Regions from separate parts of the Kutzneria sp. NPDC051319 genome, predicted to be linked through region 2. Evidence: riboswitches for the same ligand, from Rfam matches in the RefSeq annotation. Region 2 holds a riboswitch; each other region holds the start of a gene.

Region 1 (9,340 bases), on a different contig from region 2:
CGACACCGACGACGACACCTGCATCGTCGGTGTGCAAGTGCGCTGATCGCTTCCGAGGTTCACCCCTCGACCTCGGAACGCATCGTACCGGCGTGCCGGAGCTCACCGGGTTGGCGACCGTTTCCGAGGCGTACCCCTCGCGGATTTCGGCGATCAGCCGGGTGATGTTGGTGCGGCCATCGGTCCAGCGCTGGTTGACGGTGTCGTCCTCTTCAGCCTCATGACAGCGCAACTGTCGTTCGGGCAGCGACTGGCCCGTGCTCGGCGCTGCGGTCGCGTCGATCCCCGGCAACCTGATCCAGTTGCCGGCGCAGGCGATCATCCCGATCCTGCTGACCTACGTTCTTGTGCTGGCCAACAGCCGCACGCCGCTGGAAACCACGCCGTGGTGCGGGGAAGCCGGCACCGCCTTCCCCGCACCACACGCCATCGATGGCCTACTCTGTGGGGTTCTCGGTCGTGGGAGCGGCAGAACGCCTGCCCTGCATCGCGATGACGATCCCCAGGCCGAGCCCGAGGACGCCGATCACTATGCCGATGCCGCCGAGCCACCGAGCGGTGCCGTCCGAATCGGTCGCCGCAGCGGCCGCGGGGGCGGCCGGCTTGGCCGCGTTGTCACCGGTGTCGGCCGACACCAGGGTGAGCGTGGGCGCGGGGTGCTCGGGCTCAGCCGCGCCATCGGCCGCCGGCGGGTCGATCCACCGCACCACGTCGCCGTTGCTGTAGGTCTGCAACGCCTTGAAGGTCAGCTTGTCGGCGTTGTCGGGCAGCGCCTCGGCCAGCACCGGGAACCTCAGGAACTCGCCGGGCTTGATCTGGTTGCCGGGATCGGCGGTCCAGGTGACGGTCTGCACCGCGGTCTTGACGTCGGAGTTGTTCTGGTGCACCGGCTTGGGCAGCGTGGTCATGGTGACGTTCGCCGTCCAGCCCGGGATCGACGTCGTGCTGGCGTTCGGCACGGGGTGGTCGAGCGGGAAGGTGACCTCCAGCTTGACCGTGCCGGCGTTGTCCTCCTCGTTGGGCACGCGGAAGGTGACGACCGCGTCGTCGCCCTTGTTGGCCTGGCCGGGATCGGTTTCCACGTGTGCGGCGGCGAAGCCGGCACCCAGCATGGTGATAGCGAGCGGGACGGTGGCGACGGCGCCGATGCGGGTCAGCGCGCGCGAGGGTGAACGAAGTGACATTGGGTCCTGACTCCTGTCAGTACGGTGGGGTGTAAGGGATTCAGGAGCCGCTCGGAGGACCACGGCGGGGTCGGGCCCGCCGCCACAGCAGCATCTCGCCGTTCACGTGCCCGACGGCGATGCACGCGCCGACTGGCGCCCACGCCGGGGAGCACGAACGGTCGGGCCGGCAGTGCGGTGGACACCGCGGCGACGATGGCCATCAGCACGGTGTCGAGGCGGCTGAGCATCACCCCGAGCAGCAGCGTCGCCAGGGCATGCCCCAACACCATGGGCAGTGGTCCCGCCACGGCGTGGCCGGCAAAGAGCAACTCGTGGCTGGCCGCGTTCATCGACAGCAGCAGGTGCACATCGAGTTGCATGCCGCCGAGCACCATGATCATCACGCCGCGAAGGCGTATCCGCTCAGCGACCGCGGTGCCCGCTCCGGCGAGCAGCACGGTCGGCACCAGGAACAGCCCCAGGTCGGGCACACCACCGCCGGCGGCGCTGTGCACCGTGACGGTCAAGGCAGCCGACGTGCCGGTCAGCAGGCAGCCCCGGAGCACGCGCAGTGCTCGATCGGCAGCGTGCGGGGCTGCGGGCACCGGCGCAGCCTAGCCGTCCCTGCTCAGCTGCCCGACTCGATCCGGCGATGGACCCGACATGCTATAGCCAGTAGGTTGCAACTAGGATCAATGTGCAACAAGATCCGAGGGAGCTTGGGAGGCCACGATGGGCCAGTACGCACTGCCGGACCTGCCGTACGACTACGGCGCGCTGGCACCGGCGATCACCGGCGAGATCCTGGAGCTGCACCACAGCAAGCACCACGCCGCCTACGTCAAGGGCGCCAACGACACCCTGGAGCGCATCGCCGAGGCCCGCGACAAGCGCGAGTTCGGCGGCCTGGTCGGCCTGGAGAAGACCTACGCGTTCAACCTGTCCGGCCACGTGCTGCACACCGTGTTCTGGGAGAACCTCTCCCCCGACGGCGGCGACAAGCCCGACGGCGAGCTGGCCGCGGCGATCGACGAGCACTTCGGCTCGTTCGACGCCTTCGCCGCCCAGCTGTCCTCGGCCACGACCCTCGTGCAGGGCTCCGGCTGGGGCGTGCTGGCCTGGGAGCCGCTGGGTGAGCGTCTGGTCGTCGAGCAGGTCTACGACCACCACGGCAACGTCGGCATGAACACCCGCCCGCTGCTGGTGTTCGACGCCTGGGAACACGCCTACTACCTGCAGTACCGCAACGTGCGCCCGGACTACGTGCAGAAGCTGTGGTCGCTGGTCAACTGGTCGGACGTGACGCGGCGGTTCGACATCGCCCGCGCCGGCGGCAGCACGCTGCCGACGACCTGAACCGACAGCCCCACCACGGCACACAGACTCGGCAGTGGATGCTCCGACAAAGCCCCTCTGCCGTGAGAGCGGCCCCGGCCAAGCCGGGGCCGCTCGCCCTTGGGGGCTGGCAGCCGTCCCTCTGACGGTCAGTCCCGCACCCGCCAGCGCCGTTCCACGCCGGCCAGACGCCAGTAGGCGATCGCCACCGCCCAGACCACCACGAACAGCCCGACGATGAGGAAGCCGACGTTGTTCAGGTCGAGATCGGCGATCCAGCCGCTGAACGGGTCGGTCAGGCCCAGCTTGTCCTGCAGCAGGCCGACCAGTTCGATGCTGCCGATCAGCAGAGCCACGGCCACGGACAGGCCGGTGATCACGATGTTGTAGTAGACCTTCCGAACCGGGTTGGCGAACGCCCACTGGTAGGCGAAGTTCATGAACGTGCCGTCCACCGTGTCCAAAAGGGACATGCCCGCCGCGAACAGCAGCGGCAGCACCACGATCGCGTACCACGGCAGACCGCTGGCCGCGCCGGTGCCGGCCAGCACCAGCAGCGTCACCTCGGTCGCGGTGTCGAACCCGATGCCGAACAGCAGGCCCACCGGGTACATCTGGCCGGGACGGCTGATCGACCGGGTCATGCCGCCCAGGAAGCGGTTGAAGAAGCCGCGCTCGTTCAGCCTGGCCTCCAACTCGTCCTCGTCGAACGCACCGGCACGCATCGACCGCCACACCCGGACGATGCCGACCAGCGCGAGCAGGTTGAGGATGCCGATCAGGTAGAGGAACAGCCCCGACACGCTGGTGCCGATCAGGCCCAGGGTCTGGTGGGCGCCGGAGTCCTCAGTGGTCAGCGCTCCCACCACCTGTGCGCCGGCGGCGATCAGCACCGCCAACACCAGCACCACCGTCGAGTGGCCCAGCGCGAACCAGAACCCGACCGACACCGGACGTTTGCCGTCGGACATCAGCTTCCGGGTGGTGTTGTCGATGGCGGCGATGTGGTCGCCGTCGAACGCGTGCCGCAGGCCCAGGGTGTACGCGGTGACGCCGAGGCCGACACCGAAAACCTGGGTCCCCATCGAGTAGTGGCCGGGAACCACGGCCAGCAACAGCATTCCCCAGGCGACCAGATGGAGCACCGCGATCACGCCGAGCACGCCGGCGATGCGCAGCCAGTCGTGTCTGTGCCCCAGCACAGCGTTGCGGAACGGGACAGGTGACGCCGGTTCGGTCACGCCAGACTCCTCGCGAGCGTGCGGAAGGGTCCCCACACCACCAGGCAGACCACGGCCGTGACCGTCCGTGGCCCGCCCGAGAGGCCCAGGAACCCGCGCGTGCCGGGTGGCACGCGCGCCGGCGGCAGGTCTTCGGACTCGTGGGCACCCGATCGCTCGGTCCTACTGGCCGTCGCTTCCCAGGCGCCGTGCGCGCCCAGTGCTCGATGACGGCGGTCGTTCCCACTCACCGCTGCGGGGCAGTCCCGGATTCACACCGGGTTCCCTCTTGCCTCGACCGTCCCACATCGGGGCGGCCGAACCGTCGACGGACACACCGTAGTTCACGACGGCAGTCGCGCGGCGGAAAAGGATTCAGCGGCTGACGTTGAACCATTCACACCGCCGGCGCGAATTCCCGTACGGGACGTTCGCCGCCCCTGTCGACGTACGCCTACCCCCTACGGGTATAAAGGGCTTGGCCCGCGGTTCCCTCGGCCACCAGCAGCCGGCCGCGCCGCGGGGCGCCGATCCCCAGGAGGACGACGATGCACGGCTACGCCCACAGCAAAGAGGCGCACCTGCGTCGCCTGCGCCGGATCGAGGGACAGGTCCGCGGGCTTCAGCGCATGATCGACGAGGACAAGTACTGCATCGACATCCTGACGCAGATCTCCGCCGCGACCAGGGCGTTGCAGGCGGTGTCCCTGTCGCTGCTCGACGAGCACCTCCGACACTGCGTCACCGACGCCATCGCCGAAGGCGGTACGAGCGCCGACGAGAAGATCAAGGAGGCGGGCGACGCGATCGCCCGCCTGGTCCGGTCCTGACAACACTTTTCGAGGAGAGAACGACTGATCGCCGAGAACACCTACACCGTCCAGGGCATGACCTGCGGGCACTGCGTCAGCTCGGTGACCGAGGAGGTCAGCGAGGTGACGGGCGTGCAGCAGGTGGACGTCGACCTGGCCACCGGCCGGCTCACCGTGACCAGCGACGGCGACGTGCCGGCGGCCGACATCCGCGCCGCCGTCGAAGAGGCCGGCTACCAGCTGGTCGGCTGACGCACTTCTCGAAGGAGTTGCGATGACCTCCGCGACGCGCCCGGCCACCATCGCGCCCGAGTACCTGGTGGCGGTCGTCGAGTCCGCCGGCTACACCGCCGCGCTGCCCGCGCCCGTGGACACCGCGCCCGAGCCGACCGATCCGACGCGTGCGCTCAGGTAGCGGCTGATCGTGCCGGCCGCGCTGACCGCGCCGGTGATCCTGCTGGCACGCTGATCTCGGTCGGCGTGAGCGCGGCGTACTGGCGGCGGGCGGGCGTGAATCAGCGGTGGGCGGAGCCACGGTGACCACGGCGCGCGCGAACCGCCACCAACTCGCCGACCCGACCGAAAACGGCTCCCACGCGCCATGGTCCACACCGGTGAGCCAGACCACTGCTGATCATGGTCTCTGAAACTTACACCGACGGGGCCGGCCGGGCGAACTGCGAGGTCCAAGCGTCCGACCAGCGCAGACACGGGGACGACCCTCGACGCTGCGGTCGCACGAAGGTGCACGCCCGCGTCCGGCGTCCCTACGATCGCGCCCACCGATCGTCCAGCCGACCCGAGGAGGGCCGTCAAGGGTGACGAGACGACATGGAACCCGAGCAATCCTCGCAGTCCTGGCGACACTGGGCGCGATGCTGCTGACGGTAGCACCCGCGCAGGCGCACGGCGCGCTGCTGGTCGCCGGCAGCCGAACCTTCCTCTGCTACCGGGACGGAATCACCTCGACCGGCCAAGTCATCCCGCAGAACTCCGCATGCCAGGCGGCGGTCGCGCAGAGCGGCACCACCCCGCTGTACAACTGGTTCGCGGTGGGCAACCGCAGCGGCGCCACCAGCGGAGGCACGGTCGGCTTCATCCCGGACGGAAAGCTGTGCAGCGGCAACAGCAACTACTACGACTTCTCCGGGTTCGACCTGGTCAGCGACAACTGGCCCAAGACGCACCTGACCTCGGGGGCCACCATCCAGTTCCGGTACAACAAGTGGGCGGCCCACCCGGGCACCTTCCGGCTGTACACCACCAAGGACGGCTGGGATCCGAGCAAGCCGTTGACCTGGGCCGACATGAACACCACGCCGTTCTTCTCGGCCACCGACCCGCCTTCGGTCGGCAACCCGGGCAGCGTCGACAGCTACTACTACTGGAACGCCCCGTTGCCGGCCAACAAGTCCGGCTATCACGTCATCTACTCCGTGTGGGCGCGGTCGGACAGCCCGGAGACCTTCTACGGCTGCTCCGATGTCGTGTTCGACGGCGGCAACGGTGAGGTGACCGGCATCGGCGCGAGCGGGCCGCCGCCGACCAGCACGCCGTGCACCGCGACCTACGCGATCACCAGCACCTGGCCGGGCGGCGGCCAGGCCCAGGTCACCGTGACCAACCCGACCGCGTCCACCCAGCACGGCTGGACGGTCAGCTGGGTGCTGGCCAACGGCGACACCATCAACAGCGCCTGGAACGGAACGCTGACCCAGGCCGGATCGCTCGCAACGGTCAGATCCGCGGACTGGAACCGGGTCCTGCCCGCCGGCGGCAGCACCACGTTCGGCCTCACCACGAGTTCCTCGGCCGGCGCCACGGTACCCACCAGCATCTCGTGCCAGAGCCCATGACCGCGAGCGAACCCATCGGCGGCGCGGTCCACCGGCCGCGCCGCCGCCGCGCCGCCGCCCTGGCACTGGCCGCCGCGGTCGCGTCGCTGGCCGCCTGCACCACCTCACCGGGCACCGACGCCGGCCGCGGGGCGTCGGACATGGCGGACATGCCCGGGATGACGGGAATGGCCAGTGCCCCGACCGCGCCCGCGATCGCCGACGCCGCACCGGCCGGCACCGGCCTGTCCGACAGCCAGGGCGGGTACTCGTTCGTGCCGGCCGACGTGACCGCTGACACCTTCACGTTCCGTGTCAACGGGCCCGATCGCCGGGCGGTCACCCGCTACCAGCCGTACGAGAGCAGGCTCGTCGTCGGCTACCTGATCCGCTCGGACCTTTCCGGCTACCAACTGCTTGATCCGGCCATGCAGCAGGACGGAACCTGGCAGGCGCGCCTGCCGGCCCTACACCCCGGCTCCTACCGGGCATTCGTGACGTTCGCCGCACCCGACTCCGGGCATGGCACGCCGTTGCGCTACACGCTCTCGAAGACGTTCGCGATCCCGGGCAACGAACCGGAGATCCCGCTGCCACCCACGACAACCAGCACCACCACGGACGGATTCACGGTGTCCTTGGCCGGAAAGCCGACGACCGGCGTGCCCTCGCCCCTGCGAATCAGCATCGCCAGCGGCGGCAAACCGGTCCAGCACGTCGATCGTTTCCTCGACGGCTACGTGCATCTGACCGCCTTCCGTGCCGGCGACCTCGCCTCCGCGCACCTCTTCTCGACCGGCAGAGACGACACGGGGACGCTGACGGCGAACGCACTGTTTCCCGAGAGCGGCACCTGGAGACTGTTCGCGCAGTTCCAACTGAATAGTCAACTCCACACCGCCGCGTTCACCGTCGTCGTCTCCGGGCCGTCATGAACCGACGGCCGCGAAGCGAAGCCTGACGCGTTCCTCGCGGTCGGTCTCGGCGTCGCCTTGGGGCCCGATCACCGAGTACGAGCGTGTGGGTTCCAGAAGTTGGTCCACGCATCCGACCTGCGGCGACGGGCCCGTTCGACGGGCGCGGCATGATCGGCAGCCATGTCGCTGCGTCTGCTCTACCTGATCTTCCTCCGGTTGGCGGGCCTGCTGGTGCTGCTCGGCCGCTCGTCGGCGTCCAAGGACGCCGAGGTGCTCGTGCTACGCCACGAGGTCGCCGTGCTGCGCGGAAACAATCCGAAACCGCACCTGGACCGAGCCGACCGGGCTGTGATCGCCGCGTTGGTCCGCCTGCTGCCCACGGGGCTCCGGCTACACCGATCGGTCACCCCGAGCACCCGGCACCGCAGAACCAGCGTTCGCCGGAACGGCGGTGGCCACCACGAGCAGCGCGCAAGCCAGCGCGAGAACAACGGAACGCCTTCGCTTTCCGGTCATTCGTCGACTCCTTGCCCGACCTTGGTCAGGTCGAAAGCCCGCTCATGACCGGCACCACTCGGGTCGGTCCCGGCCACGACGAATTTCAGCGTGTGCTCGCCCGCCGACAACGCCAGCGTGCCGTAGTCGGCCGGATCACCATCCCCGCCTTGCGGTGCCCCGACCATGACGACGTCGACATAGAGGACGTCGAGCGCGCCGACCGCAGCCGCGCGCACGTCGAAGACGCCGGACTTGTTCACCGCAAACGAGTATTCGGTGGACCGGCCAGGCGTGCTCCGCAGCGACTCGGAGGTGTAGTGAGTGACTGGCGCACCGGCCGTGGCCGGTGTGACGAGAACCTTGTACGCCGCATTGCCCGGCAACGCACTGAGCGACACCGTCGCACTGCCCGACGACAGCCGAACGTCCGAGTCGAGCACCACCTTGGTCGCGGTGACCGTCGCCGCGTTGTCGATCCGTTCCGCCCGCACATGGACCGCGCCGGACGACGACAGGCCGGGCACATCCCCGATCGACTTCAGGGTGAGCGCCACCGGCTGGCCGGTGGCCGTCTGATTCCCGATGAGCAGCACGCTGCGATGCGCGCCGGTGTCGGCCGAGCCGAGCGCGTCGACGATCGTCGGGGACGGCGAGGCGACCTTCACCATCCGGCCGGTCATCGACTTGTAGGCGTTGTAGTTCCACCACACGCCCTTCGGCTGGGTGCCGCTGTGGTCGACGGCATTGCCGAGCGTCCCCTTGAAGGAGGTGTTGCTGCCGTTGTACTCCCAGTCCGAGTACAACGCGTCCTGTAGGCCGTTGGGCACGCTGCGCTCGAACTGCGCCAGCCACCGGACGTTCGCGCCGACCGTCCACGCGTTGGCGTTGCCGTAGCCGGTGCCCTGGTATTCCGTGATCGCGATCGGCATCGGGGTGATGCCGTTGGCGCGCATCCAGTTCGTGATCTGCGCCGTGTGGCCGGGCACGTCCGACGGCGTGGCGGTGAGTTCGTGCCAGGAAAGGACGTCGGGCAGGCAGTGGTTGTCGCGGCAGTATGTAAGGAACTGCTGTAGCTTGGTGAAGTTGTAGATCCCCAACTCGGGCGCTTCGACCTGGTAGGACGGGTTGCGTGCCTTGACCGTGTCGTACGCCTTCTTGTGGGCCTGTATGTAGGTGGTCGTGTAGCGGCTGCCCCACTGGATGTCCGGCTCGTTCCAGGTGATCCAGGCGCCGACGTTGTACTTCTTCTGCGCCGCTTCGGTCAGCACGCCGTTGACGATGCTGGTCCAGGTGGTGAAGTCGCCGTTGTCCCCCGGACGGTAGTTGTGATGTGGGTTGGCGGGATCCGCGCTGTAGTAGTACAGGCCGACCCGCAGGCGCGCGCCCGTGGCCGACACGCGCGCATAGGTCGCCGGGTCGAACAGACTCGGCAGGTTCGGGCTGTGGTCGGCGCCGCGCTGAGACTTCACCTTCACACCGTCCACGAGGTACTGCGCGGGCGAGTCCACCGAAACGCCATGCAGGAACCCGCTGGCGACCTGGGTGGCCGCGCCGGCG
Region 2 (9,340 bases):
GCCATCTGCCGCACTTCAACGTCTTCGGGCACACCGCCCAGTGCCTCTGCCCACGCCGCGGCCAGCCGCTCCCAGGCGCCCTGCTCCCACAACCGTTTGAGCTGCACGTCGAGCGTGCGCCGGTAGGCGGCCTCGCCGCCGGGCGCACTCCAGGCGATCACGACGACGAGCGGGACCGCGCGCATCCGCGCCTCGGTCACCGCCCGTCGCAGCGCCTGCAAGCTGCCGACCGAGCCGTCGACACCGACGACGACCCGCCGAACACCATCCATCACCGACCCATGGTAGGCGCCGTGTCCATGGCGCCGCCTCCGGCGTCGCGGCTCGGCCCCTCGTGACCCCTGCCTCGCCCTTGCCGGATTTTCACCCGCCGCATCCGGCTTGGGTGGGTGGGCGCGTCGGGTGGCGGCGGGCGAAAATCCGCCAACCGGGCGAAGCAGGGGCGGGGCCGAGCGGCTTCGGTCAGAAGTCCTCGTCGAAGCTCACCGTTCCAGTGACCGCGACCTGGTAGGCGGACACGCGGCGTTCGAAGAAGTTGGACAGCTCCTGCACGTCCTGCAACTCCATGAACGCGAACGGGTTCCTGGCGTTGAACTCCGGTGCCATGCCCAGCACGGCCAGCCGCCGGTCGGCGACGTGCTCCAGGTAGGAACGCATGTCCGCCAACGACATGCCGGCCACACCCTGCCCCAGCATGTCCTCGGCGAAGCGCGTCTCGGCGTCGACGGCCTCACGCAGCATCTGCCGGACCTCGGCCTCCAGCTTGTCGTCGAACAGGTCCGGCTCCTCCCGGCGCACCGTGTCGACCACGTCGAAGGCGAACGCCATGTGCATGGACTCGTCGCGGAACACCCAGTTGGTGCCGGACGCCAGGCCGTTGAGCAGGCCCCGCGAGCGCAGGAAGTACACGTAGGCGAAGGCGCCGTAGAAGAACAGACCCTCGATGCACGCGGCGAAGCAGATCAGGTTGAGCAGGAAGCTGCGGCGATCCTCCTTGCTGCGCAACTGGTCCAGGTGCTGGACGGAGTCGATCCACTTGAAGCAGAACTCGGCCTTGTCCCGGATCGACGGGATGTTCTCCACCGCCGCGAACGCCTCGGCCCGCTCGTTCTCGTCGGGAATGTAGGTGTCCAGCAGCGTCAGGTAGAACTGGACGTGCACGGCCTCCTCGAACAGCTGGCGCGACAGGTAGAGCCGCGCCTCGGGGGCGTTGACGTGCTCGTACAGGTTGAGCACCAGGTTGTTGGCGACGATGGTGTCGCCGGTGGCGAAGAACGCGACCAGGCGGTTGATCAGGTGCTGCTCGGCCGGCGTGAGTTTCTTGAGGTCGGCGAGGTCGGAGTGCAGGTCGACCTCCTCGACGGTCCACGTGTTCTTGATGGCGTCACGGAAACGCTCGTAGAACAAGGGATAACGCATGGGCCGCAACGTGAGGTCCATGCCCGGGTCCAGCAAGGACTGCTGGCGGGCGGTGTTCTCCAGCCCGGAGGAAGTTGTCGTCGTCACTGGCAGGCCTCACAGGATTCGGGGTTCTCAAGGGAGCAGGCGATGACGTCCGCCTCGACGACGGAAGCGGCGGCGGTCGGCACGGTGGCCTGCTGGATGCGCGTCGCCGGGCGGGAGCGCAGGTAGTACGTGGTCTTCAGCCCGGTCTGCCAGGCGTAGCGGTACATCGAGGACAGCTTGCCGATCGTCGGCGAGGCGACGAACAGGTTCAGCGACTGGCTCTGGTCGATGTACGGGCCGCGGGCGGCGGCCAGGTCGATCAGGGACCGCTGCGGCAGCTCCCACGCGGTGCGGAACAGCGAGCGGCTGGCCTCGGGCAGGCCGGCCAGGCCCTGCGCGGAGCCGTCGTCCCGCTTGAGCTGGTCGCGGGTGGCGGCGGTCCACAGGCCGTGCCGCTTGAGCTCGGCGACGAGATAGGTGTTGACCTGCAAGAACTCCCCGGACAGGGTCTCCCGCTTGAACACGTTGGACACCTGCGGCTCGATGCACTCGTAACAGCCGGCGATGGAGGCGATCGTGGCCGTCGGGGCGATCGCGATCAGCAGCGAGTTGCGCAGGCCGCTCTCGGCCACGCGCTCACGCAACGCGGTCCAGCGCTCGGTCTGCGTCGGCGTGACGCCCCACAGGTCCGGCTGGAGATCGCCCTGCGCCGCACGGGTCTGGTTGTACGCCGGGTGCGCGCCGGCGGAGGCGGCCAGATCGGCCGAGGTCTCCAGGGCCGTGAGGTAGATCTCCTCGGCGATGCGGGTCGACAGCTCGCGAGCCTCGGGAGAGTCGAAGTCCAGGCGCAGCTTGAAGAACACGTCCTGAAGGCCCATCACGCCCAGGCCGACCGGCCGCCAGCGCGGGTTGGACCGGCCCGCCGGCTCGGTCGGGTAGTAGTTGATGTCGATCACGCGGTCCAGGAACGTGACCCCGGTGCGGACGGTCTCCCGCAGCTTGGTCCAGTCCAGGGCGTCGCCGGCCACGTGCGCGCCCAGGTTGACCGAGCCCAGGTTGCACACGGCGGTCTCGGCGTCGCTGGTGATCTCCAGGATCTCCGTGCAGAGATTGGAGAGGTGCACCACGTTGCCGGCCTCGGCGGTCTGGTTGCAGGTGCGGTTGGCGGTGTCCTTGAAGGTCATCCAGCCGTTGCCGGTCTGGGCCAGCGTACGCATCATCTTCGCGTACAGGTCGCGGGCCTTGACCTTGCGCACGGCCCGGCCGGCCTCCTCGGCCGCCCGGTAGGCGCGGTCGAAGTCCTCGCCCCACAGGTCCGGCAGCTCCGGCGTCTCGTCCGGGTCGAACAGCGACCACTCGGCGTCGGCCTCGACCCGGCGCATGAACTCGTCCGGGATCCAGTTGGCGATGTTCAGGTTGTGCGTGCGGCGCGCGTCCTCACCCGTGTTGTCGCGCAGCTCAAGGAACTCCTCGATGTCCGGGTGCCACGTCTCCAGGTAGACGCAGGCCGCGCCCTTGCGCCGGCCGCCCTGGTTGACCGCCGCCACCGAGGCGTCCAGCGTGCGCAGCCACGGCACGATGCCGTTGGAGTGGCCGTTGGTGCCGCGGATCAGGGCGCCGCGGGAGCGGACCCGGGACCACTGCACGCCGATGCCGCCGGCGAACTTGGACAGCTGCGCCACCTGCGCGTATCGCTCGTAGATCGACTCGAGCTCGTCGCGGGGCGAGTCCAGCAGGTAGCACGAGGACATCTGGGTGTGCCGGGTGCCCGAGTTGAACAGCGTCGGCGAGCTCGGCAGGTACGCCAGCGAGGACATCAGGCGGTAGAAGCGGATCGCCTCGGCCGCGGTGTGCGACAGGCCACAGGCCACGCGCAGCAGCCAGTACTGCGGGCGCTCCAGCACCGCCCGGGAATTGGGGTGGCGCAACAGGTAGCGGTCGTACACGGTGCGCAGGCCGAAGTACTCGAAGCGGCGGTCGTTGTCGGCGTCGATCGCGTCGTCCAGCTTGCGGGCGTGCGTGGCCACGAACTTGGCCGTCTCGTCGCCGATCAGGCCCTCGCGGTGGCCCAGCGCGATGCTCTGACTGAACGAGTGGATGCCCTGGCCGCGGACCTCCTTGTCGATGTACGCGGCGAGCAGCTGCGCGGCCAGCCGGGAGTACTCCGGCTCCTCCGAGACCAGTTCCGCGGCCGTCTGGATGGACAGCCGGTCCAGCTCCTCGGTGGTCGCGCCGTCGTACAGGCCGTTGATCGTCTTGGTCGCGACCCGCAGCGGGTCCACCTCGGACAGGCCGACCGCGTTGCGGCCCACCGCTTTCACGATCTTGTTCACGTCGACGGTCTCGAACGCGCCGCTGCGTTTGCGCACCCGCATCGTCGGGTGGGGGTCGGCATCGACCCGCACGACTGTCTTCACGGCTGGCTTCACGGCCTTGCTCCTCGCACGCTGTGGGCCCTGGGCGCGAGGACACAGGCGGCACGCGGCCGCGAGGAGTCCCCACGCCCTCCCTCGGGGCCTGGACACGAGCCCGTCCACGGTGCGGAACGGGCGAGCGGGCAGGTCTTCGGACTCACGGGCATGCCTGGTCGGCACCTACTGGCCGTCGCTTCCCGGACACCTGCGTCCAGTGCTTCGTGACGGCGGTCGTTCCCGTTCACCGCTGCGGGGCAGTCCCGGATTCGCACCGGGTTCCCTCTTACGACGACCGCCCTGGCGGGACGGCCGAACCAGCTCGGTGAGCACAATACATGGACGACGATCAGTCGCAAGAACCCACATGTTGTGTCGGCGTGTCAGGTAGGCCGAACCCGGTCCACGTCTCAGCCCGGCCGGCGCGGGCTCCCGGAGGTCGTGTGGCCGCGGTCACCGAGGTTCTTATTGCACCGTTCGTTCTCAACAGACTATCGTCGTCGACATGGACTTCACCAAGACTGTTGCCGTAGTGACCGGTGCGAACCGCGGCCTGGGCCGCAAGTTCGCCGAAGAGCTCGTCGCCCGTGGCGCGAAGGTGTACGCCACCGCGCGCCGCCCCGAGACCATCGACATCGAGGGCGTCACCCCGCTGCGCCTCGACGTCACCGACCACACCAGCATCGAGGCCGCCGCCAAGGTCGCCGCCGACGCCACCCTCCTGATCAACAACGCCGGCATCGGGAGCGCGCCCGGACTGCTGGAGCCCGACCTCGACACCGTCCGCGAGCAGCTTGAGGTGCACTTCGTCGGCCCGCTGGCGGCGATCCGCGCGTTCGCGCCGGCCATCGAGGCCAACGGCGGCGGCGCGATCCTCAACGTCGCCTCGGTGCTGTCGTTCGCCCACCCGGCGTGGTCCGGCGCGTACTCGGTGGCCAAGGCGGCCGAGTGGGCGATGACCGACGTCGTCCGCGAGGAGCTGGCGCCCAAGGGCATCACCGTGACCGGCCTGCACGTCGGCTTCATGGACACCGACATGGCCGCGCACGTGACCGAGGGCAAGTCGGACCCGGCCGAGGTCGCGTCGACCACCCTGGACGCCGTGGCCAAGGGCACGCCCGAGGTGCTGTTCGACGAGTTCACCCGCAACGTCAAGGCCGGCCTGAGCGCGGCCGTCTAGCCCGTGTGAGAGGTTTGTCCCCATGGTTCGGCACAAGGAATTCGATCCGGACACGGCCGTCGCCGACGCGATGGACCTGTTCTGGCGGCGCGGCTACGAGGCGACCTCGGTGCAGGATCTGGTCGAGCACACCGGGGTCGGCCGGCGCAGCATGTACGACACCTTCGGGGACAAGCACTCGCTCTACCTTCGCGCGCTCGACCGCTACCTCACGCTGGCAGAGGACGGGTTCCGCGAGAAGGCCGCGGCCGACGGCCTCTCGGCGATCCGCTCCCTGTTCTCACTCCTGCTCGAATCGCCGGCCGACGACTTCCGCGGCTGCCTGTTCGTGAACAGCTCCACCGAATTGGGGCCTTCGGACGACGCCGTCGCCGAGCGACTCGCGCAGCACTCGGCGGTGGCGCGCGAGACGCTGGCGGGGATGATCCGCCAGGGTCAGCGGGACGGTTCCGTCACCGACCGTATCGATGTCGAAACCGCCACCGCCGTGACCTTCAACGCCTGGGTCGGAGTCCGGGTGCAGGTCCGGGCACGCACCCCCCGCGACCAGATCATCCACGATGTGGAAAAACTGTTGGCCCTGCTCAACGGTTCACGGACCTGAACAATTCACCTGCCCGAAAGGTATTGACGGGGCAAGCGTGGGTATCCCAAACTGATGGCCCCTGCTCTTCTCGAAGTCGGTATGGCACCGCCGCCAAACCGGAGGAGATTAAAACCCATGCACACAATCCCTGCCAGCGTTTCTCGCTGTGACGGGGCGGCTCGACAACCCCGGGATCCTGCCTGATCCCTCGGTTCCCTGACGCCGCCACACGTCCCTGCGAGGAGTAAAAATTGAACAAGAAGCTCACGGCGAGCGCCCTGACCCTCGCCGCGGCCGGCACGCTGTTCGCCGGCCAATCCGCCATGGCCGCTCCCGCCCTGAACACCGGGGTCGCGCCGGGTGGAAACTTCAATTTGTCGGTGTGGTCCCTCCAGGAGCCGGTCGGCTCCCCCGGTTCGCCGACGACGATCAGCCCCAGCCGGCTGAAAGGCGCGAGCGGCTACACCGACAAGTACTTCTACACGGACAAGACCGACGGTTCCATGACGTTCTGGGACCCGGAGAACGGCGTGCACACGCCCAACTCCAACTTCTCCCGTTCTGAGCTGCGGGAAATGAATTCGAGCGGGTCCGCGGCCAGCTGGGGCCTGCCCGGCACACACAAGCTCAGCGCCACGGTCAAGGTGACCAAGGTGCCTTCCAGCGTCTGCGTCGGGCAGATTCACGCCAGCGAGGGCAGCGGCACCACCAAACCGCTGATCGAGCTCTACTACCACAGCAACGGCGACATCATCGCCGGCATCGAGAACGGCCCCGGCGGCGGCCAGACCGCGCACACCGTCGGCCATGTCTCGCTGAACACGCAGTTCAGCTACGTCATCAGCGTCACCGGCGGCAACACCATCAACATCGCGATCAACGGCAGCAACCATTCGTTCGGCATTCCGTCGGGCTGGAAGGGCTATCCGCAGTACTTCAAGGCCGGCGACTACAACCAGAGCGCCAGCAGCAGCTCCACCAACGGCGCGACCGTGCATTTCTACGCTCTGACGGTCTCGCACAGCTGAGTTGTCCTTGTTCGGCCCGGCGGATTCGTCCGCCGGGCCGTTCGGCATGCCGTCACCGACCTCGCTCGGCCGGAGTCTGACCGGCGGCGGAGATGCGCGCGATGGGCATCAGCGGGTGGCCAGGCCGGGCAGCTGCGGCTGGGAGGCGCAGCGGTTGGTCGGCCCGCGCCACATGTCGATGGCGTCGGGCTCGGACGGATCGAAGTACCGCACCCGCCAGGCGTCGTCGTCCTCGATCCGCCGAACGCCGTAGGAGTACTCGTACGTCAGGCCCTCGGGACCCTTGAAGTACAGGAAGACGGCGCCGGACTGGGGGTGCCGGCCGGGGCCCTGCTCGATCTCGATCCCGTTGTCCTGCAGGAAGTGCCAGCTGCGCATGACGTCGTCGATGGACTCGACCTGGAAGTTCATGTGGCACAGGCCCGGCCCGGCGCCCTGGAACACGGCCATCTTGTGGTGCACGGGATCGAAGCGCATCAGGCACGCGGCGTCACCGATCCAGTCGGACACCTTCAGGGTGAAGTGCTTGGTCCAGAACTTGTGCGCGGCCCGGACGTCGGGGGCGTCGAGGCAGAGGTGGCCGAACTCGGTGATGCCGGCGGCGCGGGCGAAGTTGACCGGCGTGGGCACCTCCTTCTGGTCCACCACGAGGTCGACGACGTTGCCGAACGGGTCCTCGAAGGCGATGAACTCCCGCACGTGCCGGTCGGCCGCGGCCGCCTTGTCGCCGCGGCTGACGGTCAGCCCGGCCGCTTCCAGCTCGGACTCGGCGTCGGCGAGCCGGTCCTCGTCGGCGAGCGTGAAGGCCGAGGAGATGACGCCGGCCTCACCGGCCACAAAGGACAGACAGTGGTGTCGGTTGTCGGCTCGCAGATAGGCCCGCTCCGCGGTCCGCTCGACCAGTTCGAGGCCCACCACGTCGACGGCGAAGCCGACGGCGGTCTCCAGGTCCGCGGTGCCGGAGCGGACGTAGGCGATGTCCTGGATGGCGATCACTGCCCCACCTCGCTGTCAGACGGCAACCCAACGCCCACAACGGTACAGGTATCGATATACATGTCAATCCCGCTGTTGACAGATATACAGATACCGGTAACCATTGCCCCATGTCGCCAGCCAGCATCGCCGAGGACCTGACCCGGGCGGGCCACGCGCTCGACGCAGCCGGGCTGGTCACCGCGTTCGGGCACGTCAGCGCCCGGATTTCCGACGAGGAGCTGCTCATCACGCCGCCGCGCCCGCTGGGCGCGCTGGCCGGTGGTGAATTCCCACAGCTGTCCATTTGCGCGGGGAAACTTCCCGACGACGCGCCTCGCGAGGCGTGGATGCACACCGCCATTGCCGCCGTCCGGCCGGACGTCGGCGCCATCTGCCGGGCCCAGCCGCCGACCGTCGCCGCCACCGCGACGCTGGGTATCCCGCTCGTGCCGCTACACGGCCAGGGCTCGCTGCTCGGCGCGATCGTCCCGATCTTCCACAACTCGCGCCTGATCCGTGAACCCGGGATCGCCCGCGAACTGGCGGCCGCGCTCGGCAGCGCGTCGGCGCTCGTGCTGCGCGGCAACGGCGCCATCACCGTCGGCGCCACCCTGCCCGAGGCCGTGGCCCGCATGTGGATCCTCGAGGAGACCGCCAAGCTCACGCTCGCCGTCGCCGCCCACGGCCCGGTCCGCCCCCTGCCCGCCGAGGAGCAGGCCGCCTGGGCGGCAACGGGTTCCGAACTGCTCAACCGCATCTGGCACCACCTGACCGCAGCGTCGCGGTGAAAGGAACCCCGCCATGCCGAACAGAGTTTCCCGCGGCGCCTTACGGAGCGTCGTCATCCTGTGCGCCTTCGCCGTCACCTTCGACGGCTACGACCTGGTCGTCTACGGCACGACCGTGCCGTCCCTGCTGGCGGCCTGGCACATCGGCCCCGCGCAGGCCGGCACGATCGGCAGCTACGCGCTGATCGGCATGCTCATCGGCGCGCTGCTGGTGGGCACGGTGACCGACCTGATCGGCCGCCGCCGGATCCTCGTGCTCTGCATGGTGTGGTTCTCCGTCTGCACGGCGCTGTGCGCCCTGGCCCCGAACCCGGAAGTGTTCGGGTTGTTGAGGTTCGTGGCCGGCATCGGCCTCGGCGGCCTGATGCCGACCGCCGCTGCGCTGGTGGTCGAGTACGCGCCCGCCGGCAAGCACAACATCACGTACGTGCTGATGCAGTCGGGTTACGCGGTCGGCGGCATCCTGGCCTCCGCGCTGGCGATCTCGGTGATTCCGTCGCTGAGCTGGCAGACCATGTACCTGATCGGCGCCGCGCCGGTGCTGGCGGTGCCGTTCGCGCTGCGCTGGCTGCCGGAGTCGTTGGAGTACCTGGTCTTGCGTGGCCGTACCGACGAGGCCGTCACGCTGGCCGCTCGGCTCGGCGTCGAGGTGCCGGTGATTTCGTTGTCGGAGAAGCGGAACTGGCTCAGCGCCCTGCGCGAGCTGGCCGCGCCCGGCTACCGGCTCGGCACGATCCTGTTGTGGCTGGCCAGCTTCAGTTCGCTGCTGATGGTCTACGGCATGAACACCTGGCTGCCGCAGATCATGCGCCAGGCCGACTTCCCGCTCGGCTCGGCCCTGAGCTTCCTGCTGGTGTTCAACGTGGGCTCGATCATCGGCTCGGCGATCGGTGGCCGGGCGGCCGACATCGTCGGCTCCAAGC
Region 3 (9,340 bases), on a different contig from region 2:
TCCGGGTACGTCGTCGAGCACGCCTCGACCAATCGGAACGAGTCGACCAACGTCATCGACCTGCGGTTGCGGCTGGTCGGCCCGCGGCAGCTGACCGCGCTCGTGACCGGCCTGTCCGATCAGCGCGGCGTGCTGGCGGTCGACACCGGCGAGGCCGACACCGAGGAGTGATCAGGTCTTGGGCCCGGCGGCGAGCACGCGATAGCCCTTGTCGGTGGCGATGCGCCGGGTCGAGTGGCCCTGCTCGGTCAGCCACTTGGCCAGGGAATCCGACCCGAGGTTCTTCTGCACCACCAGATACGCGACGCCGTCCGGCAGCAAGCGGTCCAGCCAGTGCAGCAGCAGCTCGTGCAGCGCCTGCTTGCCGATGCGGATCGGCGGGTTCGAGTAGACCGCCGCGAACCGCGCGTCCGCTGGAACCTCCTCGGGCAGCAGGCAGGTGATCGTGTCGAGGCCAGCCGCCTTCGCGTTGGCACGGGCCAGCTCCAGCGACCTCGTGTTCACATCGACGCCGATGATCTTCCGGCCCGGGTAGCGCTTGGCCAGTGTCAGCGCGATCGGGCCGTAGCCGCAGCCGACATCGAGCAGGTGGCCGTCGACGGTCGGCGCCGGCGCGTTCTCCAGCAGCACCCTCGTGCCGGGATCGAGCTGCTTCGGCGAGAACACCCCGGCGTCGGTGGTCAACTTCAACGTCAGGTCGGGCAGCTCGACGGTAAGCAGCCGTGGGTCGCTGACCGCGTTCGGATCGGCGGTGAAGTAGTGCTGGTGCTGCTCGGTCACGCGACGATGGTAGTCAGGGCGGTCCGCACCGATTCGCGCCGCCGATCCTGACAGCGGATGGCAGTCTTTCGGGTGATGATGGCCGGGTGACCAGAACCGTCAGCCGCGACCAGGTGCTGTGGTACCGCGTCCGTCAGCAAGGGCTGCTCCGCGACAGCGAGGATCCGGCCGTGCTGGACATCGGCCTTCAGGACACCCAGGCCGGCTCCGCCAAGCTCGCGCTGGCCGCCCGCACCATCGGACCGGTCAGTCTTGACGGGTACGAGCTGGCGTGGACGCTGCGTGGCGCCCCGTACCACCACCGGCCCGGTGAACTTCGGCGGTGGGCCGGCGAGCTGTGGCCGTGGAGCGACACCGACGCGCGGGCCCGGCTCATGTGGCAGAAGTCCCGGACCGTCACCGACGGGCTGTCCGCGCTGGAGACGTACCGGCTGATCGCGGAGTCGATGCGCCAGGTCGTGACCAAGCCGATGACCAAGGGCGCGGCCAGCGCCGAGGTCACCAAGCTGATGCCGCCCGGCCAGCTGAAGGACTGTCCGGCGTGTAAGGCAACACATGTATACGAACAGCCGTTTCGGCTCGGTGCGCTGCCGGGCGGCATACGGCTGCGGGCCGGCGAGACCGGGCTGCTGCTGGAGCCGCTGCCCAAGCGCGGACCGATTCCGACGAAATCCACCAATCCGCACGGACTCGTGCACCGCTATCTCCGATTCCTCGGACCGGCGACGCCCACCGAGGTGGCGAAGTGGCTCGACACGTCGACGGCCAACGTCCGCGACATCTGGCCCGACGGCCTCGCCGAGGTTTCCGTCGACGGTCGACGTGCGTGGCTGCCCGAGGGAAATGTCGACGAACTTCTCGACTGCGACCGAGTGGAGCTCGTCCGCCTGCTGCCGGCGATGGACCCGTTCCTCCAAGCCCGCGACCATGACCTGCTGGTGCCCGACAAGGCGGAGCAGAAGGCGCTGTGGACGATCCTCGGCAATCCGGGCGCACTTCTGGTCGACGGCCAGATCGGTGGAATGTGGCGGGCGAGGCTCGTCGGCCGCAAGAAGCTGGAGGTCACCGTCACCTCGTTCGACGCCGACATCGACCCCTCACTGCGTGACGACGTGCAGGCCGAGGCCGACCGGATCGCCGACGTTCGTGGAGTGCCGACGGCGGTCGTCCGGTTCGTCTGACCCACAATGCGGGGTATGCGTGCGAGCCGGCTGCTGTCCACCCTGCTGTTGTTGCAGACCAGGGGGCGGATGACCGCGCAGGAGCTCGCCGACGAACTCGAGGTTTCCGTACGAACCGTCTACCGCGACATCGAGTCCCTGTCCGTCGCCGGCGTGCCCGTCTACGCCGATCGCGGTCCCACCGGCGGTTATCAGCTGCTCGACGGCTATCGCACCCGGCTGACCGGACTCACCACCGACGAGGCCGACTCCCTCTTCCTGGCCGGCATGCCCGGTCCCGCCGCCGAGCTTGGGCTCGGCACCGTCGTCGCCACCGCCGAACTCAAGATGCTCGCCGCCCTGCCGCCCGACCTGCGGGCCCGGGCCAGCCGCATCCGTGAACGCTTCCATCTCGACGCCCCCGGCTGGCTGCGGGAGGCCGACGAAGTTCCCTTTCTCGCCGAAATCGCCGATTCCGTCTGGAACGAGCGGATGGTCGAGATCCGCTACCGCCGCTGGCAGACCCCTCGCGAGGTCACCCGCCGTCTCGCCCCGCTTGGCGTCGTGCTCAAGGCCGGCACCTGGTACCTCGTCGCCTTGGCCGGCGCCGACCTGCGGACCTTCCGCGTCTCCAACGTCCTCGCCGTGCAGACCCTCGACGAGCGCTTCGCCCGTCCGGCCGACTTCGACCTCGCCGCCTACTGGCACGACTGGGCCGGCCAGTTCGAGGTCCGCATGCGCGGCCAGCGAGCCCGCGTGCGGCTGTCCCCCGACGGCGTGCGGGCCCTCCCCTATTTCATCGGCCGCCAGGTCGCCGACCTGGTCACTGCCACCTTTTCCGCACCCGATGCCGAAGGCTGGGTCGAGGCCGTGGTCCCGATCGAAACCCTCCGCCATGCCCACGGCGAGTTCCTCCGGTTCGGCGCCGAACTAGAGGTTCTCGACCCCGCCGAGCTCCGCGACAAGGTGACCTCGACCGTCGCCAAACTCGCCGAGTTCTACGCCGCCTCCCGGATGGCGCCGGAGTAGCGGACCAACGGCCCGGTGGTGTTCGTTCGCGGGTCGGTGGTCTACGGGTCGCGGCGGATGCGGCCGGAGTAGTGCTCTTCGAGGGACTTGTTGTGCTCGTCGCCGCCGGGGACGTTGGCCGACAGGTAGACCGGCGGCGTCTTGCCGGCGGCGATCAGGCGGGCGCAGGCGTCGGCCAGCATCATCTGGGCGGCGAAGGCGGAGGTGATCGACGAGATCGCGCACACCTGGCCGCCGCCGGGCATCGGCAGGAGCGTGTCGCCCATCGGGCCGCAGTTGTCGATCACGACGTCGGCCAGCTCGTGCAGGTGCTTGCCGGACGGATGCCGCGACTCGACGGCGGTGGCGTGGGCCAGCGACGTGAAGGCGATCAGGCCGTGACCCCGCTCTTTGACGAGCGTGGCCATTTCGACGATCGAGCCGTTTCCGCCGGAGTTGGACGCGATGACGAACAGGTCGGTCGGGCGCGGCGAGGCGAGTTCGTACACGCGGTGGGCGATCGCCGGTTCGCGCTCGGTGTGCGGGCCGAGGGAGTCGGCGGGGGCGTCGCCGTAGGTGACGATGTCGCGCAGCGCCAGTTTGTTGGTGGGGATCAGGCCGCCGGCCCGACCGGCGATCTCCATCACCAGTCCCTGCGAGTGACCGGTGCCGAACGCCTGGACCACGCCGTCGGCCAGCACGCAGTCGGCCACCAACGCGGCGGCGGCCGCGATGGCCTCACGCTGCGTGGTCACCAACTGGTCGATCAGGTCCTTGGCCGCCGACACGAACTCGTCCTGGCCGATGGACATGCGCCACTCTCCCGTCGTCAGCAACTTGCCACGTCAGCGTTCGTCACGTTAATGGCAAACCGATCACCTGGCACGCCTGCGTCAGAGGTAAAGCAGCGCGTTGACGGCCGCGGTCGCCAGCGCCGCGCCGCCGCGTTCGCCGCGGTTGGTCAACGCCGGCACGCCGAGCTCGCGGACCGCCCGCTTCGCCTCGACTGCGCCGACGAACCCGGCCGGCAACGCGATCACCAATGCCGGCCGGATCTCGCCGGCCCGACAACGCGCGACGAGTTCGGTGACGATCGACACGTCCTGCCCGATGGCCCACACCGCGCCAACCGGAGCTTTTCGTACGAACTCCTCAACTCCGCCGGCCGTCTCGGCGACGACCATCGCCGGTCGGCTGGTGATGCCGACGGCCACCATCCGGACGTCGGCGACCACCGGTGCGCCGTCGGCCAGCGCTTGCCGGCCAGCGGCCAGCGCCTGTTCGTCGACCAGCAGGTCACCGGCCCAGGTGGGGTCGGCGGTGGTGTGCACGAGGCGTTCGACGACCGCCCGCGACAGTGGCCCCATCCCCCCGGTGTCGACGCGCCGGCGGAGAATTTCGTACGACTCCGACTCGATCGGATGAGGCACTCGCGGCACGACTGGGCTTCCCCTCGGCTGGACTGTTTCACACCGTAGTCGGCGGTGTCGGCACACCCACGCGTCAGTTAACCTGCTCCGCGAGCGTGGTTACGGGAAGCCGGTGCGAATCCGGCGCGGTCCCGCCACTGTGACCGGGAAGTCGTCCCGCAGAGCAACAGCCACTGGGCGCGTGCGCCTGGGAAGGCGCGGCGACGGCGGTGATCCGGGAGCCAGGAGACCGGCCACGCGACTGACACGCGTCGCACGGAGGATGTGATGGCTGGCATCGCGCTGCGCCTCGGGCGGTTCCCGCGGTGATCCCACCCGGACTGATCTCATTCGTCGGCGCCGGCCCCGGCGCGGCCGACCTGATGACCTTCCGCGGCGCCGACCGGCTGGCCAGGGCCGACGTCGTGGTGTGGGCGTCGTCGCTGGTGCCGGCCGAGGTGCTGGACCACGCCAATCCGGCGGCCGAGCGGCACGACTCCGCCGGCATGACGCTGGAGGACGTGCTCGAGGTCTACGCGAGCCACCCCGAAGCGGCCATCGTCCGGCTGCATTCCGGCGATCCGACCGTGTACGGGGCGATCGGCGAGCAGATCGACTGGTGTCGGCGGACCGGTCGGCCGTACGAGATCGTGCCGGGCGTCGGCTCTCTCGGCGCCGCCGCGGCGGCCGTTGGTTGTGAACTGACTTCACCGATGGTTTCGCAGTCGATCGTGTTAACACGCCTGGCCGGTGGTCGGACGGCCGCGTCGATGCCCGACGGCGAGACGGTCGCCTCGTTCGCGTCGCACCGCACGACGATGGCCGTCTACCTCTCCGCGCAGCGTCCCGAGCAGTTGCAGGCCGAGCTGCTCGCCGACGGGAACGGCTACTCCGCCGACACGCCGGCGGTCGTCGTCGCGAAGGCGACGTGGCCGGACGAGCGCATCGTCACCACCACCGTCGGCGAACTCGCCGCCGATCTGCGGGCGTCCGGGATCCGGACAGCCGCACTGGTGCTCGTCGGCGAAGCACTCCGCGCCGACCGCGAGGTCCAGCGCACCAGGTTGTACGACCCGGCCTATTCGCATGGCTGTCGGCGGCGGTCGGCCGAAGGCACCACGGAGGGCCGGCCGATTCCGGTGGAGAAGCGGAGGCTGCCATGACCGGCGTGCTCACCATCGTCGGTCTCGGACCCGGCGACGCACGACACCGCACACCGGCCGCGACCGAGGCGATCGCCGACGCCGAGGCCGTCTACGGCTACTCCGCCTATATAGACGCCTGCGACGACATCCTTCGCCCGGACCAGTTCGTCGTCCGCGGGCAGATGACCGAGGAGAAGCTCCGCGCCGAGCAGGCCGTCGAGGCCGCGGCCGGCGGCCGGCGGGTGGTGCTCGTGTCGTCGGGCGACGCCGGTGTGTACGGCATGGCGACGTTGGCGTTGAGCAATGCGTACGAAATCGAGGAATCCGCACGACCTGAGGTCCGCGTGCTGCCCGGCGTCACCGCGGCGCTCGCGGCCTCGGCGCTGGTCGGCGCCCCGCTCGCGCACGACTTCGCCTGCCTGACGCTGTCCGATCTGCTGACTCCTTGGGAGGAAGTGGAGCGCCGGCTACGGGCCGTCGCCGAGGCGGACCTGGCCATCGCGCTCTACAACCCCCGCTCCAAGGGGCGGCCGTGGCAGCTCGACCGCGCCCGCGAAGTTCTGCTCGAACGCCGCGCGCCTACTACCCCGGTGGCGTTGGTCGCCGACATCGCCCGCGACGGGCAGCGCGTCGAGCTCACCACGCTCGCCGACCTCGACTGCGACAAAGTCGGCATGACCACCACCGTGCTGATCGGTTCGTCGAGCACGCGGCGGTTCGGCGACTGGCTGGTGACGCCCCGTTCGGCGGCCGGACAGAGTGCTGGGCGGAGTGCCGGGTGACCGTGCACCTCGTGGGCGCCGGCCCCGGTGATCCCGGTCTGCTCACCTGCCGTGCGGCCGAACTTCTCAAGTCCGCCGAAGTTGTCGTCTACGACCGCCCGTCGATGGTCGACATCGTCGACATCGCGAGTTCCGCCGAAGTTGTGCATTGCGTCGGCAAAGCAGGAAGTCGTCCGGCGTGGCCCCAGGCCGACGTGAACGAGCTTCTCGTCGAACTCGGACGGGCCGGCCGCGAGGTGGTCCGGCTGAAGGCCGGCGACGCGTTCGTCGTCTCGCGCGGCGGCGAGGAAGCCGTCGCACTGGCTGCCGCCGGCGTGCCGTTCGACATCGTGCCGGGCATCTCGGCGGCCATCGCCGCACCGGCGCTCGCCGGTATTCCGGTGATGGTCCGGCAGGTCGCCACCACGCTGACGGTCGTCGCCGGCAACGACGACCCCGAGTACCGCCAGCACATCGACTGGGGCGCCATCGCCCGTGTCGGCGGCACGATCGTCGTTCTCACCGGTCGGTCCGCGCTGCGGGACATCGCCGCCCAGCTGATGGCCGGCGGTCTGCCCGCCGACACCCCCGTCGCGGCCATCAGCGCCGCGAGCCGTCCGCACCAGCGCACCGAGCTCGGCACCCTCGCCGCGCTGCCCAACCCGCGGCTCCGCCCGCCGGTGACCTTCGTGATCGGCGAGGTGGCCGCGCTCGACCTGTTGGCCATCAACGGACCGGTGGAGGGATCCGATGCACATTCCTGACGGGTTCGTGAACGCGCCGGTCTCCATCGCGGGCGGGGTGGTGGCGGTGGCGGGGCTGGCGCTGTGCAGCCGGAACCTGGGGCCGTCGCTGCGGGACCGGGACATCCCCCTCGCCGGGCTGGCGGCGGCGTTCTTCCTGGTGCTGGAGGCGCCGATCTTCCCGATCGGGGTGGGCACGGGCGGTCACCTGCTGGGCGGGACGCTGGCGGTGGCGCTGCTGGGGCCCTGGCTGGGTCCGGTGGTGATCTCGGTGGTCCTGGTGGTGCAAGCCTTGTTCGCCGGCGACGGAGGAGTGACTGCGCTGGGGGTCAACGCCGTGAACATGGCGTTGATCCCGGCTGTGGTGGGCTATCCGCTGATTCTGGGCCTGCGGAAGGTGCTGCCGAAGACGAAGCTCTGGGTGGCGATCGCCTGCGGGCTGGCGGGCTTCGTGTCGGTCACTGCGGGCGCCGTCCTGTACAGCCTGGAGTACGCGGTAGGCGGCGCGACGGCGGTGCCGCCGGTGACGGTGGCGGTGACGACGATCGGCACCTACACGGTGATCGCGGTGTTCGAGGGCCTGGTGACGGGCCTGATCGTGGCGGCGCTGCTGCGGCTGAGGCCGGATCTGGTGCGTGTGGGCCGGCATCTGACGCGGGCGAGCGCATGAGCGGGCTTACGAGCGAATTCAACGCAGTGCGTCCGCGAACGCCGACACCGAGCGCTAGCGAGGTGTCGCAGTGAGCGGAGCCGCCCACAATCCGGGCGCGGACCTGCTGATCCCGGCGGACACGCCGCTGCACCGGGCGGCGCCGCAGTGCAAGGTGGCGGCGACGGCGCTGTGCATCCTGCTGGTGGCCTGCACGCCACGGGACACGTACTGGCCGTACCTCGGCTACGCCCTGGCGCTGGCCGTGGCGGCGTACATCGCCCAGATCCCGGCGGCGATGTTGCTGCGGCGGCTGGTCGTGGAGATCCCGTTCGTGTTCTTCGTGGTGCTGCTGCCGTTCCTCGCGACCGGCCCGGCAATCCACGTCCTGGGCGTTCCGCTGGCGATCGCGGGCCTGCAGTCCGGGGCGTCGATCGTGCTGAAGGCCAGCTTCGGCCTGCTGGCCACGGGTGTGCTGGCGGCGACCACGCCACTGCCGGAGGTGATCACGGGTCTGGAGCGGCTCCGGGTGCCGAAGATCTTCACCGCGGTGGCGTCGTTCATGATCCGGTACGTCGAGGTGCTGAACTCGGAGCTCAACCGCCTGCGCACGGCTCGGGCCTGCCGCGGCGCGGATCCGCGATGGCTGTGGCAGGCCAGGGACACAGCCCTGTGCGTGGGCGCGTTGTTCGTCCGCGCCTTCGAACGGGGCGAACGGGTCTACCTCGCGATGGCGTCCCGCGGCTACGAGGGATCGCTGCCGGCGACGCTGACCGGGGAGCCGGCCAAGCGTGGGACCTGGGCGGCGGCGCTGACCGTTCCGACGATCTTTGCCGCGTTGACGGCGACAGCGTGGGCGACGACATGACCGCGCCGGCGATGGTGCTGCTGGGCCACGGCAGCCGTGACGCGGACGGTGTCGACGAGTACTGGGCGCTGGCCGAGGCGGTGAAGGCCAGCGCGCCGGATCTCCGGATCGGCTGCGGTTTCGTCGAACTGGCCGAACCGGGCGTGGACGAGGCCATCGACCGCCTGGTCGCGGACGGCGCCCACGAGATCGTGGTGGTGCCGCTGGTCCTGCTGGCCGCCGGACACCTCAAGAACGACGGCCCGGCCTCGATGGCCCGTGCCCGCCAACGACACCCGTCCGTCCACTTCAGACTGGCCCGGGACCTGGGCATCGAGCCGACGATCCTGTCGATCGCCGAGGAGCGGATCCGCGACGCCGCGGGCGACGCGGATCCGGAGAAGCTCGGCGTCGCGCTGATCGGGCGCGGCTCGTCGGACCCCGATGCCTGCTCCGACCTGTGGAAGGTCGGCCGGCTGCTGGCCGACAAGCGCGGTCTCGGCACGATCGAGCCGGGCTTCGTGTCCGTCGCCCGCCCGAACGTCGCCGAGGCGATGGAACGCTGCCGTCTGCTCGGCGCGACCACCATCGTGGTCAGCCCGTTCTTCCTGTTCACGGGCATGCTGGTGCCGCGAATCCACCAGCAGGCCGGCGAATGGGCGGCCGAGCACCCGGAGATCATGGTCCGCGGCGGCGGCCACCTCGGCCCCGATCCGCGGCTGGCGCGAATCGTCCTGGAGCGCTACCGCGAGGCGCTGCACGGGGACGTCCGGATGAACTGCGACCTGTGCACGTACCGGGTCCAGCTGCCGGGTTACGAGGACAAGGTCGGGCTGCC

Evidence for each region. A riboswitch is a leader RNA that binds a small molecule or an ion and turns the genes downstream of it on or off. The one in region 2 is predicted to bind cobalamin.
Region 1: it holds a riboswitch for cobalamin, as region 2 does, so the genes downstream of both, AB0M73_RS35855 (HoxN/HupN/NixA family nickel/cobalt transporter) here and AB0M73_RS19255 (ribonucleoside-diphosphate reductase subunit alpha) in region 2, are expected to answer to the same signal.
Region 3: it holds a riboswitch for cobalamin, as region 2 does, so the genes downstream of both, cobM (precorrin-4 C(11)-methyltransferase) here and AB0M73_RS19255 (ribonucleoside-diphosphate reductase subunit alpha) in region 2, are expected to answer to the same signal.

What each region holds. Positions count from the first base shown of each region.
Region 1 is NZ_JBFBAM010000054.1:26,231-35,570, forward strand. It holds gene AB0M73_RS35835 (SpoIIE family protein phosphatase) at 1-46, shown strand, start outside; gene AB0M73_RS35840 (YcnI family protein) at 438-1,184, opposite strand; gene AB0M73_RS35845 (hypothetical protein) at 1,154-1,771, opposite strand; gene AB0M73_RS35850 (superoxide dismutase) at 1,899-2,522, shown strand; gene AB0M73_RS35855 (HoxN/HupN/NixA family nickel/cobalt transporter) at 2,651-3,622, opposite strand; cobalamin riboswitch at 3,848-4,063, opposite strand; gene AB0M73_RS35860 (metal-sensitive transcriptional regulator) at 4,270-4,551, shown strand; gene AB0M73_RS35865 (heavy metal-associated domain-containing protein) at 4,579-4,785, shown strand; gene AB0M73_RS35870 (hypothetical protein) at 4,808-4,948, shown strand; gene AB0M73_RS35875 (lytic polysaccharide monooxygenase) at 5,409-6,389, shown strand; gene AB0M73_RS35880 (hypothetical protein) at 6,386-7,303, shown strand; gene AB0M73_RS35885 (hypothetical protein) at 7,466-7,849, shown strand; gene AB0M73_RS35890 (hypothetical protein) at 7,798-9,340, opposite strand, start outside.
Region 2 is NZ_JBFBAM010000016.1:181,083-190,422, reverse strand. It holds gene AB0M73_RS19265 (universal stress protein) at 1-272, opposite strand, end outside; gene AB0M73_RS19260 (ribonucleotide-diphosphate reductase subunit beta) at 463-1,506, opposite strand; gene AB0M73_RS19255 (ribonucleoside-diphosphate reductase subunit alpha) at 1,503-3,875, opposite strand; cobalamin riboswitch at 3,985-4,194, opposite strand; gene AB0M73_RS19250 (SDR family oxidoreductase) at 4,363-5,037, shown strand; gene AB0M73_RS19245 (TetR/AcrR family transcriptional regulator) at 5,060-5,641, shown strand; gene AB0M73_RS19240 (polysaccharide lyase family 7 protein) at 5,875-6,651, shown strand; gene AB0M73_RS19235 (VOC family protein) at 6,760-7,647, opposite strand; gene AB0M73_RS19230 (class II aldolase/adducin family protein) at 7,758-8,417, shown strand; gene AB0M73_RS19225 (aromatic acid/H+ symport family MFS transporter) at 8,431-9,340, shown strand, end outside.
Region 3 is NZ_JBFBAM010000012.1:171,934-181,273, reverse strand. It holds gene AB0M73_RS15420 (MgtC/SapB family protein) at 1-171, shown strand, start outside; gene AB0M73_RS15415 (methyltransferase) at 172-780, opposite strand; gene AB0M73_RS15410 (crosslink repair DNA glycosylase YcaQ family protein) at 867-1,961, shown strand; gene AB0M73_RS15405 (YafY family protein) at 1,977-2,969, shown strand; gene AB0M73_RS15400 (SIS domain-containing protein) at 3,011-3,760, opposite strand; gene AB0M73_RS15395 (precorrin-8X methylmutase) at 3,842-4,378, opposite strand; cobalamin riboswitch at 4,458-4,631, shown strand; gene cobM (precorrin-4 C(11)-methyltransferase) at 4,684-5,520, shown strand; gene cobJ (precorrin-3B C(17)-methyltransferase) at 5,517-6,284, shown strand; gene cobA (uroporphyrinogen-III C-methyltransferase) at 6,281-7,027, shown strand; gene AB0M73_RS15375 (energy-coupling factor ABC transporter permease) at 7,014-7,676, shown strand; gene cbiQ (cobalt ECF transporter T component CbiQ) at 7,747-8,523, shown strand; gene AB0M73_RS15365 (CbiX/SirB N-terminal domain-containing protein) at 8,508-9,340, shown strand, end outside.